One region of the Lactobacillus sp. ESL0261 genome, then DNA from elsewhere that is predicted to be linked to it. Evidence: predicted binding sites of a transcription regulator. Region 1 holds the regulator's gene; the other holds the start of a gene.
What was found. Region 1 encodes HrcA, which represses chaperone genes, less so after heat shock. Its sites were predicted from a motif close to TTAGCACTCNNNNNNNNNGAGTGCTAA; they were not measured.
Positions count from the first base shown of each region.

Region 1 (6,776 bases):
CTTCTTAACTGCATCCTGAACAGCAGGAATACGGGTTGAACCACCATTCAAAATAACTTTATCAATGTCATTAACTGTTAATTCAGCATCTTTCAATGCATTGTCAAATGGAATCTTTGTCTTATCAACTAAATCAGCAGTTAATTCGTCAAATTTCGCTCTAGTTAAATCAGCTTCCAAATGTAATGGTCCAGATTCACCAGCAGAAATAAATGGTAATGAAATATGAGTTGAAGACACACCAGACAAATCTTTCTTAGCTTTTTCAGCGGCATCCTTTAACCTTTGTAAAGCCATTTTATCTTTAGAAAGGTCAACACCATTTTCATCTTTAAAGTTCTTGATCAGCCAATCAATAATTTTATTATCGAAGTCATCGCCACCAAGGTGAGTATCACCGTTAGTTGAAAGTACTTGGAAGACTCCGTCACCTAATTGCAAAACAGAAACATCAAAGGTACCACCACCAAGGTCATAAACCAGAACTTTTTCATCTTCAGCATCTTTATCAAGGCCATATGCAAGTGAAGATGCAGTTGGTTCGTTAATTATTCTCTTAACGTCTAAGCCTGCAATTTTACCGGCATCCTTAGTAGCTTGACGCTGAGCATCGTTAAAGTATGCAGGAACTGTAATGACTGCTTCAGTAACCTTTTCACCAAGATAATCTTCAGAGAATTTCTTGATATATTGTAAAATCATGGCAGAAATTTCTTGAGGAGTGTATGCTTTATCACCAATCTTGACCTTATAATCAGCTTCACCCATATGACGCTTAATTGAAGAAATAGTATTAGGATTAGTAATAGCCTGTCTCTTTGCGACTTCACCGACTTGAATTTCTCCATCCTTGAAAGCAACTACTGAAGGTGTAGTACGGTTTCCTTCTGGATTGGTAATAATTTTTGGCTCTTTTCCTTCAAGAACAGCAACTGCCGAGTTGGTAGTTCCGAGGTCAATTCCGATAACTTTTGACATTGATATGCTTCCTTTCAATTATTGTGCTACAACAACCATCGCTGGTCTTAAAGTACGATCTTTGTACAAGTATCCTTTTTGCAAAACCCGCACAACATGATCTTTTTGATCTTCATTTTCAGCTTCAACTGTTTGGACAGCTTGGTGTAAATTAGGATCAAACTTTTCACCTTCAGCAGTGATTTCACTGATTCCATGATCTTTCATGGCTTTAACCAGAGAATCAAGTGTCATTTGCACTCCCTTTTTAAGCTGCTTTGATGCTTCATCATCAACCTTTGTTGCCAAAGCTCTTTCTAAATTATCCATTGCTGGCAAAACATCTTTAGCTAAAGATTGTGATTCATATTTAATAAGTTGCGCTCTTTCATTATTGTAGCGATTTTGCATATTTTGCATTTCAGCTTGACTGCGCAAGTACTTATCTTCTAAATCATCTTTTTCTTTTTGCAACTGGGTCAAATTGTGTTGCAGTTTGCTTTCCAAAGGTTCGGACTTCTTTTTTTCGTTAGCCTTAGCTTGAGAATGCTTTTTAACTTCTTTTGATTCAGTTGATTCTTTTTGCTCTTTTTTTGAATTTTTACTGTTAATTTCTTCTTTACTCACGGCTAACCTCCTTTATTTAAATCTACCATAATAATCAAGCAACTTTTTAGATAGCTCATTTCTGAAATATTCAAGCAATCCTATCACTTGAGAATACGGCATATTATCAGGGCCAAGTAAAGCAATTATGCCCTTTCCGTGAGGACCAACGCTGTACTCTGCCGTAAGCAGACTATAATCCTTTAACAAATCATTTGATAACTCAGACCCTAGACTTACCCGAACTGGATATCTGTCACTTTTTAAGTTTTGCCTGTTATCCAAAATACTAGAAATTAAGTCATTATGCTCAATCATTTCATATAATGACCGCAAATTAGAAACGTCACTCAAAGAAATATTATTGAGCAAATTAATCTGACCATCGACATACATTTGCTCGCTGGCAGCATCACTGATCACATCTTCAACTAAATCTATTAATTCAGACACATGAGCAGCTTTAAGCTTTTGTCCTAAAGTCTTCTTAAGAAACTCAGGTGTAACCTGATCTAGCGACTTTCCTACTAATTCATCGTTAATCATACGAACGGCACGTTCAATGTCATCACCATGAATATTGTATGGTAAGTTATAAACCTGGTCATGAACATCGCCATCACTGGTACCAAGAATAGCCATAATCTGTCTGCCAAATAAAGGTACTATACGAAATCCGGTAATAGTTAAATCACTATTCTCAGGCCCCTCCGCAAATGCAGTGTAATTTGTTAGGTCAGATAAGATCTTAACAGCTTCCTGTACGATGTCGTTAACTTGATGAAACGGCTGATCAAGCTGATTAATAATTCTTTTATAAACAGAAGATGAAATCTGTAAAGGCTCAACTAAATTGTCAAGATAGTAACGGTAGCCTTCTGTTGAAGGTACTCGACCACTTGACAAATGAGTTTTTTCAATCAAGCCTTTTTCTTCTAAAACCGCCATTTCGTTACGAATAGTTGCACTTGAAACTTTAATAGGTAACTGATTCATGACTGTTTTAGACCCAACAGGATCATGTGTCTGCGTAAAATCATTGATAATTGTTTTTAAAATTAATTCTTGACGTTCGGTCAACATAAATATCGCCCTCACTTTTAGCACTCAAACTTATTAGGTGCTAACAATTAATATGATACTAGCTTTTAGCAGAATGTCAAGTTGAGTGCTAACTTTTTTACAAAAAAACGCTTATCCCCTTTAAAATTGAAATTAACCAATGCCGGCAAAATAAGCTTTGATTTCTGCCTCATCACCACTCATTTGTTTTTTTAATTCTTTTAAGTTATCAAATTTAATTTCGCCACGAGTATACTTATACCATTTAATTACCATTTCTTCATCATAGGCTTCTTGATTAAATCCAAATAAATTCGATTCAATATAAAGCTTTTTACCCTCATTAACAGTTACGTTATAACCCACGCTTGTCATTGAGTCATACCACTTGCCTTTAATCTTGGTTTTAGTAGCGTATACTCCAATTTTAGGAACCACCTTGTCTTGAGACCAAACTAGATTTGCTGTAGGAAAACCCAGTTTATGGCCATTACGTAAACCGTGCCCGACCTTACCGGACATGACATACGGAAACCCTAATAATTTAGCTGCCAATTCCATATTTCCACTGGTAATGGCCCTTTTTATTTCCGTAGAGCCAATTTTTTGGCCATCATAAGACTGTTTTGGAACATCAATAATAGCAAATCTTCCCTTAGCAAACTTAGGGAAATTTTTCATATTGGCAATCTCTTTGGGACCATAAGTGTAGTCAAAGCCGGCTACAACTGTATCAGCATTTAATTTAACAATAATTTTATCTACAAATTCCTGTGCAGTCAGTTTGCTAAATGCCTCATTAAAATGCATCACAAGCAAAAAATCAACTTTTAGTTCCTGCATCTTATAAGCTTTTTCAGACAATGTATCTATATAGCTGACTTCTTTATTTTGATAAATTTCTTTAGGATGTCGATCAAATGTCATTACTACTAATGGTAAATGCTTTTGAATTGCTTTTTCTTTTGCGATTTTGATTAATTCCTGATGACCACGATGAACACCGTCAAAGAATCCTAAAGCAAGGATTATCTTTTGTGGAATAATATTTTCCTTAAACGGGTATGTTAAATGGATAATTTCCATAATAAAACCTTCATTCACTCATTCATTTTGTAAAAGCATTAAATAAGGGCGATACATGGTACCATCTTTTTGATAAATTGCCTTAACTCTATTATTGTATCGTAATGCCACTTTTTTTGCATTCGTTTTCAAAGAAATCGTTGCTCCATTTTTAACTTTGGCCCACAGATCTGTATCAATATCCTCATGAGCATAATTAGTAAAAAAAGAGTCAATTGGTTGAAGTAATTCATTTACCATATCTGGATTTTCTGAAATTTCATTCAATTTAACAGCTTGATCTATATCAAAGCCTGAACTAGAAGTGCGCCGCAAATTTTTCATTACTGCCGGCACACCAAGGTTTGTTCCCAAATCATTTATTAAAGAGCGAACATAGGTTCCTTTGCTGCATTCAATTTTAAAATCAAAAGCTTCTTGACCATTTTCTTTATCAAAAACAGGTTCATTTGTAAGATCGTAAGAAAAAACTTCAACCCGTCTTTTTGGCCTTTCAACTTTAATACCTGCTCGCGCATATTCATATAAATGCTTGCCATTTACTCGGACGGCCGAATAAATAGGTGGTACCTGTTCTATACTGCCCACAAACTCTTGCATAGCTTTTTGAATTTGATGGTGTTTAATTTTACTAGTTATTTTTTTAAATTCTGTTTTTTTGCCACTAATATCGTAACTATCAGTGGCAAAGCCAAAAATTCCCTGACCTACATATTTTTTGTTTTCCTCGTGCATCAATTCAATCAATTTTGTGGCCTGACCAATTGCAATTGGTAGCACTCCCGTAACATCAGGATCTAGGGTACCAGCATGGCCTATTTTTTTAATATGCAGCGCTTTGCGTAAATGATAGACAACGTCTGCGCTTGTCATGCCCTTATCCTTATCTATCACTAAAATACCATTTAACATTTTTTATTACCTAATCATGAAAAAAGCGCCTCACAGCGCTTTTCTTAATTATTGCGATTTGCATCCTGCTTTTTTACTTCAGCGATTAACTGATCAATTTTACTACCATATTTAACTGAATTATCTCGTTTAAAAATCAACTCTGGTACTTTATATACAGTTAGGACTTGCCCCAACAAATGCCTCATCAATCCCTTAGCTTTATTTAAACCAGCAGCAGCTTCTTCTTCTTTTTTAGAATCTTCAGAAAGAATGCTGTAATAAACAGTAGCATATGATAAGTCATTTGTACATTCAACCGCTGTAATTGTTACATCATTAACTCGTGGATCACGAATATTTTTTCGTAAAATTTTCGTTAATTCACGGAGGATTTCTCCTTCAACACGACCTATTCTGTGTTTCATGCTTTCTCCCAGTTGATTTATTCAGGCTTAACTTCCTGTTTTTCTACGGCTTCCATTTCGTCACCAATCTTGATGTCATTATAGCCCTCAATGGTTAAACCGCAATCGAATCCTTGCTTAACAATTTTAGCATCATCTTTAAACCGTTTAAGTGACGCAACTTTTCCGGTATAGATCACAACCCCATCACGAATCAAATTGATTGCAGAATCTTTTGATACGTATCCGGAATCAACAAATGCACCAGCAATCGTCCCAACTTTAGAAACTTTCCAAGTTTCACGTACAGTCAGATTACCAACAACTTTATCTTCATAAGTTGGTTCAAGCATACCCTTCATAGCAGCTTTAACATCATCAATTGCCTTGTAAATAATACTATATAGTCGAATATCTACTCCATCTGCTTCAGCTTGAGATTTAGCAGTAGCGGTTGGACGGACATTAAAGCCAATAATAAAGGCATTCGAAGCTCCGGCTAATGTAACATCCGATTCATTTACTGCTCCTACACCCGCATGAATGATATTAACACGAACGCCTTCGACTTCTATCTTTTCAAGCGATTGTTGTAAAGCTTCTACTGAACCTTGTACATCTGCTTTTAAGACAACGTCTACTTCTTTCATGTTTTCTTTTTTCATCGTGTCAAACAAGTTATCAAGAGTAACATGTTGGACATTTTCACGAGATTGTTGTAAAGCCTGTTGTGCTCTTTGTTCACCAACGCTTCTTGCAGTCTTTTCATCATCAAAGACAACTATCTTATCGGCTGACTCGGGCACATCATTTAATCCAGTAATTTCAACTGGCATTGATGGTGTAGCTTTTTCTACCTGGCGTCCACGATCATTAGTCATCACTCTGACACGACCAAAGCGATTACCGACAACAATAGGATCACCTACTTTTAGGGTTCCTTGTTGAACCAAAAGGTCAGCAACTGGGCCACGGCCACGGGAAAGGCGAGCTTCAATAACAGTCCCAATTGCCTTTTGCGTAGGATCCGCCTGTAGTTCCATGACATCTGCTTGTAAGAGAATCATTTGTAAAAGTTCATCAACATTTTCACCAGTTTTGGCAGAAATGTTTACAAAAATAGTGTCACCACCATAATTTTCCGGAATCAAATTGTATTTCATTAACTGTTCAGTAACATGCTCAGGGTTTGCACCAGGAACATCCATTTTGTTAATTGCGACAATGATTGGTACCTTAGCACTTTTAGCATGGTCAATGGCTTCAACAGTTTGTGGCATAACTCCATCGTCTGCAGCTACAACCAGTACAACAATATCGGTGATTTCAGCACCACGTTCACGCATGTTAGAAAATGCCGCATGTCCAGGCGTATCTAAAAATGTGATTGGCTTATTATCTACTCTTACCTGATAGGCACCAATTTTCTGTGTAATACCACCAGCTTCATGAGCAGAAACATGAGTATGACGCAATCGGTCAAGCAAAGTTGTTTTACCATGGTCAACGTGACCCATGATTGTAACAACTGGTGGTCGCTTAATTTGATGCTTAGATTTCATAGAAGCTGCCATTCTCTTGTCGTAAAGAGTATCAATGTCAGATATATCTTCATGAACTTTTTCTTTGGCATTGATATTATATTCAGCAGCAACTAATTCTATTGCATCTTTATCAAGTGACTGATTTTGATTAGTCATCACACCTAACATAAATAGTTTCTTAACTATTTCAGCAGGTTCACGGTGCAGCAACTTGCCCAAATCT
Region 1 covers NZ_REHN01000008.1:25,521-32,296, forward strand. The annotation lists gene dnaK (molecular chaperone DnaK) at 1-978, opposite strand, end outside; gene grpE (nucleotide exchange factor GrpE) at 997-1,584, opposite strand; gene hrcA (heat-inducible transcriptional repressor HrcA) at 1,597-2,646, opposite strand; gene ribF (riboflavin biosynthesis protein RibF) at 2,779-3,711, opposite strand; gene truB (tRNA pseudouridine(55) synthase TruB) at 3,730-4,623, opposite strand; gene F5ESL0261_RS05820 (ribosome-binding factor A) at 4,668-5,030, opposite strand; gene infB (translation initiation factor IF-2) at 5,048-6,776, opposite strand, start outside.

Region 2 (6,776 bases), on a different contig from region 1:
TTGAGCAGAAAAAAACGAGGCTTCAGCCTCGATTTTTTGTTCCCAATTTGTAATTTAATCCAATGTTTGGACCCAGCCTTCTGGGCCTTTCTTGTTACCATACTGAATATCAACCAGTTCGTTATAAAGTTTCTTAGTAACTGGACCAGTTTCTGTTTCACTATAGATAACATGTTTTTTACCCTCGTAGGTAATTGAACCTACAGGAGAAATTACAGCAGCTGTACCCATCGCACCAGCTTCTTTCATGTTGAACGCTTCTTCCAAGGTAATCTGACGTTCAACTGGGTTTAGACCTTGCCACTTAGCGACTTCCAAAAGTGAGCGCTTAGTAATAGAAACCAAAATCGATTTTGATTTTGGTGTGACAAACTGTCCTTCTTGGGTAATGCCGTAGAAGTTAGCACCACCAAATTCGTCAATATATTTATGTTCACGTGGATCCAAGTAAAGACTATCGGCAAAACCGTTTTTGTGTGCTTCAACTGTCGGAAGCAAACTGCTGGCATAGTTACCGGCTGTCTTTGCTTGACCGGTACCAGCATATGCGGCACGGTCGTATTCACTAACAACGTAATCTGCAGGGTTCAATCCTTTAATGTATGCGCCAACTGGAACCGCAAAAACGCGGAAGGTATATTCAGTGGCCGCTTCAACACCTAAAACTTTACTTGTTCCTACCATAAGTGGTCGTAAATAAAGAGTTGCGCCACTATCATATGGTGGTACAAATTCCTCGTTAGCCTTAACAACCTGTTTTACGGCATCAACAAATCTATCTTCAGGAAATGGCGGCATGGCTAACCGCTTTGCTGAAAGAGTAAAGCGGTGTGCATTTTGATCAGGTCTAAAGAGATTGATCTTACCATCTTTTCTACGGTAAGCCTTTAGTCCTTCGAAAACCTCTTGTCCATAGTGCAGTACTTCCGCGCCTTCAGAAAAGGTCATGGATGAATCTTCGGTCAGTTTTCCTTCCTGCCATTCTCCATCTTTATATTTCGCCTCATATCGATAAGGCAGATCACGATACTTAAATCCCAGATTTTTCCAATCCAGGTCTTCTACTCGTTGTTTCATTTGATTGTCCCCTATAATAAAACTACAAAAGCTAAAAACAATTTTTAGCTTTTTAATAATAATTTAATTGCTACCTAATTTAAACCATATTTTTGTTGATGTCAATAGTAAAATTGCATTAATCTTAATAAAATAATATGAATTTCCACTAATAAAACAAAAATGCAAATTTGTTATCATATATAAGGTTTCACATGAAACAATTACAAACAAAAAAAGAATCATCCTTTAATATGATATGACCCCTTTTTGAAATTAGTCTTGTTTGGTTTTATCGTTATTTTCAGTTTTTTCTTTTGGTTTAATATCTAATACTGCAGCGTCATTTAAGTAAACATGTTTGTCATCTGCCGTAAATTTGACTTCTTTGGTGTCAGGCTCTTTCATTAATAGTTTAGCAATCGGTGTTTCCAAGTCCTGCTCAACTACCCGACGTAAAGGTCTAGCACCAAATTTCTTATCATAGCCCTTTTCAGCTAAATAAGCTTTAGCCTCATCGGATACCTCAACCTTAACGTTCTTTTTTGCCAAAACATGTGCCATTTTACTTAAGTAAATGTCAATAATTTTATTCATATCATCTTTAGTTAATGAATTAAATGGCACAATCGCATCAAGTCTGTTCAAAAATTCTGGTCTGAAGTATGCTTCCAAAGCCTTGATTAATTTATCATGATCTACTTTACCGTCCTTTAGCAATTGGTCGGAATAACCCGCATTAGAAGTCATGATTAAAATTGTATCCTTGAAGGAGACTGTTCTACCTTGTGCATCAGTTAAACGGCCATCATCCATGATTTGAAGTAAAGCATTAAACACTTGCGGATTAGCTTTTTCAATTTCATCGAACAAAATCAAGCTGTATGGCTGGTGACGAACTTTTTCAGTCAACTGACCGCCTTCACCGTAGCCAACATAACCTGGAGCAGAACCAATTAGCTTGTTAACTGCCATTTGATCTTGATATTCTGACATATCAAGTCTAATCAGATGATTTTCACCACCAAACAATTGAATAGCCAATTGTTTAGCTAATTCTGTCTTACCTACACCAGTAGGTCCGGTTAATAAGAATGTACCAGTAGGACGATCATTGTCTTTAAAAACTTGTTTACGGGCAATTGCATCAGTAATGACATCAACCGCATTATCCTGATCAATAACCACTTTCTTTAATTTTTCAGCTAAATCAAGATTTTTTTGTCCCTCACTTGCATGCAATTCACTCATTGGAATCTTTGTCTTGGCTTCAATCAAAGCATAGATATCTTCATCAGTAACATGTGGAGTCGCTTCATTATCTACATGATCAGCCTTGTCGTGCAACTCTTCAATCTTCTTTTTCAGCTCACTTGCTTTACTGTAATCTTCCTTTTTGGCAGCAGCTTCTTTTTCACTTTCCAGCTTTTTAATCCGCTTCTTTAAAGTTGCTTCATCATCAGGAATAGTGTCAAGACCCTTTTTGGCACCTGCTTCATCCATTAAATCAATGGCTTTGTCAGGTAAGTACCGTCCCTGAATGTAACGCTGTGATAATTCAACAGCCAGCTTTAAAGCACTGTCATTGTATTTTACATGATGAAAAGCTTCATATTTATCTTTTAAACCCTCCAAAATTTTGACAGTCACTGCAGCAGATGGCTCAGGAACTTGTACTGGTTGGAACCTACGTGCTAGAGCTGCATCATTTTCAATCCTGCGGTACTCACTCGTGGTCGTCGCACCAATCAGATTCAAGTCGCCACTAGCTAAAGCTGGTTTCAAAATATTAGCAGCGTCACCATTGTTATTTTCAGAATCAGTTGACCCTGCTCCGACAATATTATGTAATTCATCAATAAATAAGATAATATTAGGATTTTTCTTAGCTTCGTCAATCACTTTTTTCAGGCGTTCTTCAAAGCTACCACGCAAACTTGATCCAGCAACCATATCATTAATGTTGATTGCAATAATATGTTTGTCTTTCATCTTGTCAGGAACATCGCCTGCAGCGATCTTTTGTGCTAATCCTTCTACAATGGCAGTTTTACCTACACCTGCTGGTCCAACTAAAACTGGATTGTTCTTTTTGCGCCGGCTTAGAATCTCTATTACTTCCTGAATTTGTTCATCACGCCCAATTACAGGATCGTATTTATTTTTCTTTGCTTGCTCAACCAAATCAACTCCAATTGGCTTTTGTCCTTGCTTTTGCCCCATTTGTCCGTTTTGAGATATGTCTTGCGGTGCAATATTCATGCTGCTTGAATAGTGAATAGGAATAGCTCCACCTTTATCATTAGTATTATTAAAGAAAGAATTGTTTAATTCGTTAAATAAATCGTCAAAATCATTATCAAAATATGCCATATGTAAACACCCCTTTGATAGGTTATAAATTTATAATTAGCACTCGTAGCGTTCGACTGCTAATTGCTTACATATAATATTATAGCAGGTTATCCACAGAAATCAATAGTTTTGATTAACTTTTTCCACAGATTTTCCGACTTTTCCACAGAAGTCAAAGAGCCTAAAAAGCAGCGTTCTCAGCTACTTTTTAGGCTCTATTCTTTTATTTTTGATATAATTTAAATTGCTTTGCCAAATATTTACCTGTTAAACTACCAGAATTTTGAGAAATATCCACAGGGGATCCGCTTGCAATAATTTTTCCTCCTTGTAGTCCTCCTCTTGGTCCCATATCAATCATATAATCACTGTTAGCCATAATATCCAAGTCATGCGTAATAGTAATAATAGTTCCTTCTTGCTCGAGTAATCTTTGAAACACTTGTAAGAGTGTTCTCACATCTTGTGGATGTAGTCCCACTGTCGGTTCATCAAAAACAAATAAAGTGCCTTTTTGCCTTTGATGAATGTGACTAGTTAATTTTAACCGCTGTGCTTCTCCTCCTGATAATGCTGGAGTAGACTCCCCTAAATGAAGATAACCTAACCCCATGTCATGTAATGTTGTAATTGTTTTATTAATTTTTGGCTCTTTTTGAAAAATTTCTTCTTTTAAGGCATCATCTACCGAGTAATCCAAAACGTCAGCAATACTTAAATTGTGCCATTTTACCTGCAAGACATTTTGATTGAAACGATGACCTCCACATACTGAACATGTTTCAACCATGTCTGGCAAATATTGGATATCAAGTGCAATAACACCAGTGCCACCGCATGCTGGGCATGCACCTTCTTTATTATTATATGAAAAATGAGATGCACGATATTTCAACTTTTTAGCTAAAGGCTGTTTGGCAAAAAGTTTACGCAAGTTGTCCATAATATCTGTATAAGTTGCAACAGTTGAGCGCTGATTTTTACCAACTGGAGTAGAATCAACACTAACCACGTTTTTAATATAGTCATTATCTAAGTTCTTTACCCACTTAGGTCTTTCACTATTATTTTTTTGTGACTTCAATGCCGGAATCAAAGAATCTAGAATGAGAGTAGTTTTACCAGCACCTGAAAATCCGGTAACAGAAGTTAAGCGATTGACAGGTATTTGCACATGCAAGTTTTTTAAGTTAAAGCGCTTAGTAACATCAAGCTTTATTTTGCCATGTTTAAAGATTTGGTCTTTATTGGCCCTGGGTCTGACAAATAATGGTGCTTTACCTGTTAAATATGGTCCAATTAAGGATTTTTCATTATGTTCTATCTCTTTGGGTATTCCCTGGGAAATAATTTCACCACCCTGGCTGCCTGAACCGGGACCAATTTCAATCACCCAATCAGCTGCGTTAATAATGGCAGTTTCATGATCAACAACAACTAAAGAATTGCCTTGATTGACCAATTCATGAAATACATCAATCAACCCAGCTACATTATCAGGGTGTAAGCCCACTGATGGTTCATCTAATACATAGAGTACCCCTGTGGTTTCGGTGCGCAACGTTCTGCCAAGCTGGATACGTTGAAGTTCACCTGTAGACAGACTACTTGCCTGTCTGTCTATGCTCAAATAATCTAGTCCTAATTTTAACAGAGGTTTGACTTGATGCAACAACTCACTCGTTAAATTTTCTGCTAAGTCTTGCATGTCTTGTGGCAAACTTGCTAAAATCTCGTCCATATATTGAGTTAATTCACCTAAAGTCAGTTTTTCAGCTTCAACAATATTTTTGCCGGCAACTAGTTGCTGCCAGCGACTAGGATCAATCCGATAGCCATGGCAGCGAGGACAGGTACTAAATTTATAAAAAGAATTAATTCTTTGCAATCCTCGCTCCGACTTAGTTGTTTTACGGGAGTTAGCCACCGCATTATAGGCATTCTCATATAGCGCATCAAGATGATAAACTCGACCAGTTGAAGTTGGCAAGTCAATAGGGACTTTTCGCTCTTTACCATGAAGCACAATATCTTTTTCTTTAGCATTCAACTCTTTATATGGAATATCAGTCCGTACTCCTAGTTCACGGGCAATACGCCACATCCAATTTCGACCAGGAATTTGCCAAGTAGCTACTGCACCTTTTTCAAGCGATAAATTTTCATCAGCAATAATCTTACTATCATCAATCTGCTCAACCGTTCCTAGACCCTGGCATTTTTGACACGCACCATCTGAATTAAACGCAAAGTCTTCAGCACTGAAAGCATAAAATTGTACGCCACATGTAGGACACGTCAAGCGACCCATTGCTTCCCCAGTTAAATCCATTGCTTCCGCAATTTTTATGGTTGGTGGAACTCTGTGACCATTAGGACATACGGGTGAACCTAATCGGGAAAAAATTAGTCGTAGGATATTAAAAACTTCCGTTACTGTGCCAACGGTCGAACGCACACCAGGAACAGCCGGTCGCTGCCTTAATGCCAATGCTGAAGGGATGTGTTTTACCTCATCTACTTGTGCACGACCAACTTGGCTAATGCGTCTCCTAGTATAGGCTGCTAAGGAATCAAGATAACGTCTTGCACCTTCTGAGTATAAAATGCCCATTGCCAAGCTGGATTTTCCAGATCCGCTTAAGCCAGAGATTGCTACAAATTTATGTAGTGGAATATCAACATCAATGTTTTTTAGATTATTAACTCTACCACCAATTACTTCAATTTTAGTAGGTTGTTTTTGGTATTTCATTAATGATTATCCTTTCCCTTAGCAGGCTTTAATGGCCTATTCGGTTTCTTTAATAAGTACTGTCGAATTGCTTGAATTACCTGCTTATTTTGCGGCAAATCTGAGTGATCTGCCTTTTCGCCTGTAACTGTCATTGCCGTATAATTCTTGACCTGATTTTGAAAAATGAATTTACCGGCAGCAACACTTGTTTCAGGTACGATTCCATCTGATTCATAATTTTTCCCTCCAGAAAGAGAATAAACTTTTAAATATTGCGGTAGTGTTGCACGATTTTTAATAAAATCTGCCAGCATTTGCGTCCGATTATTAATATTACTTTCCGTAAAGTTATAAGGAGTTCCTAAAGTCATTAACTTCTTTATCTTAATGTTATCAGAATATTCAGAATAATAATGTTCCAGCCAGTAAGTCCAAATTAAACCACCGTTAGAATGACCAAACGCTTTAAAATTATTAAACTTATAGTTTTGAATTAGTGATTCAAACGCAACATTTAGCCATTTTGCTTGTTTTTTAATATTTGTATAACCGTCTTTATTGTTGTCAAAACCAATAATAATAAAAGGTTCCAAATCGCTTTTACCAATAGAGCCACTGTAAGTAAGCT
Region 2 covers NZ_REHN01000014.1:87,093-93,868, forward strand. The annotation lists gene F5ESL0261_RS09785 (branched-chain amino acid aminotransferase) at 55-1,077, opposite strand; gene F5ESL0261_RS09790 (ATP-dependent Clp protease ATP-binding subunit) at 1,333-3,429, opposite strand; gene F5ESL0261_RS09795 (excinuclease ABC subunit UvrA) at 3,635-6,166, opposite strand; gene F5ESL0261_RS09800 (alpha/beta hydrolase) at 6,166-6,776, opposite strand, start outside.
Region 2: a site for HrcA is predicted at 3,466-3,492, ahead of F5ESL0261_RS09790 (ATP-dependent Clp protease ATP-binding subunit). Genes of this name have one in related genera too.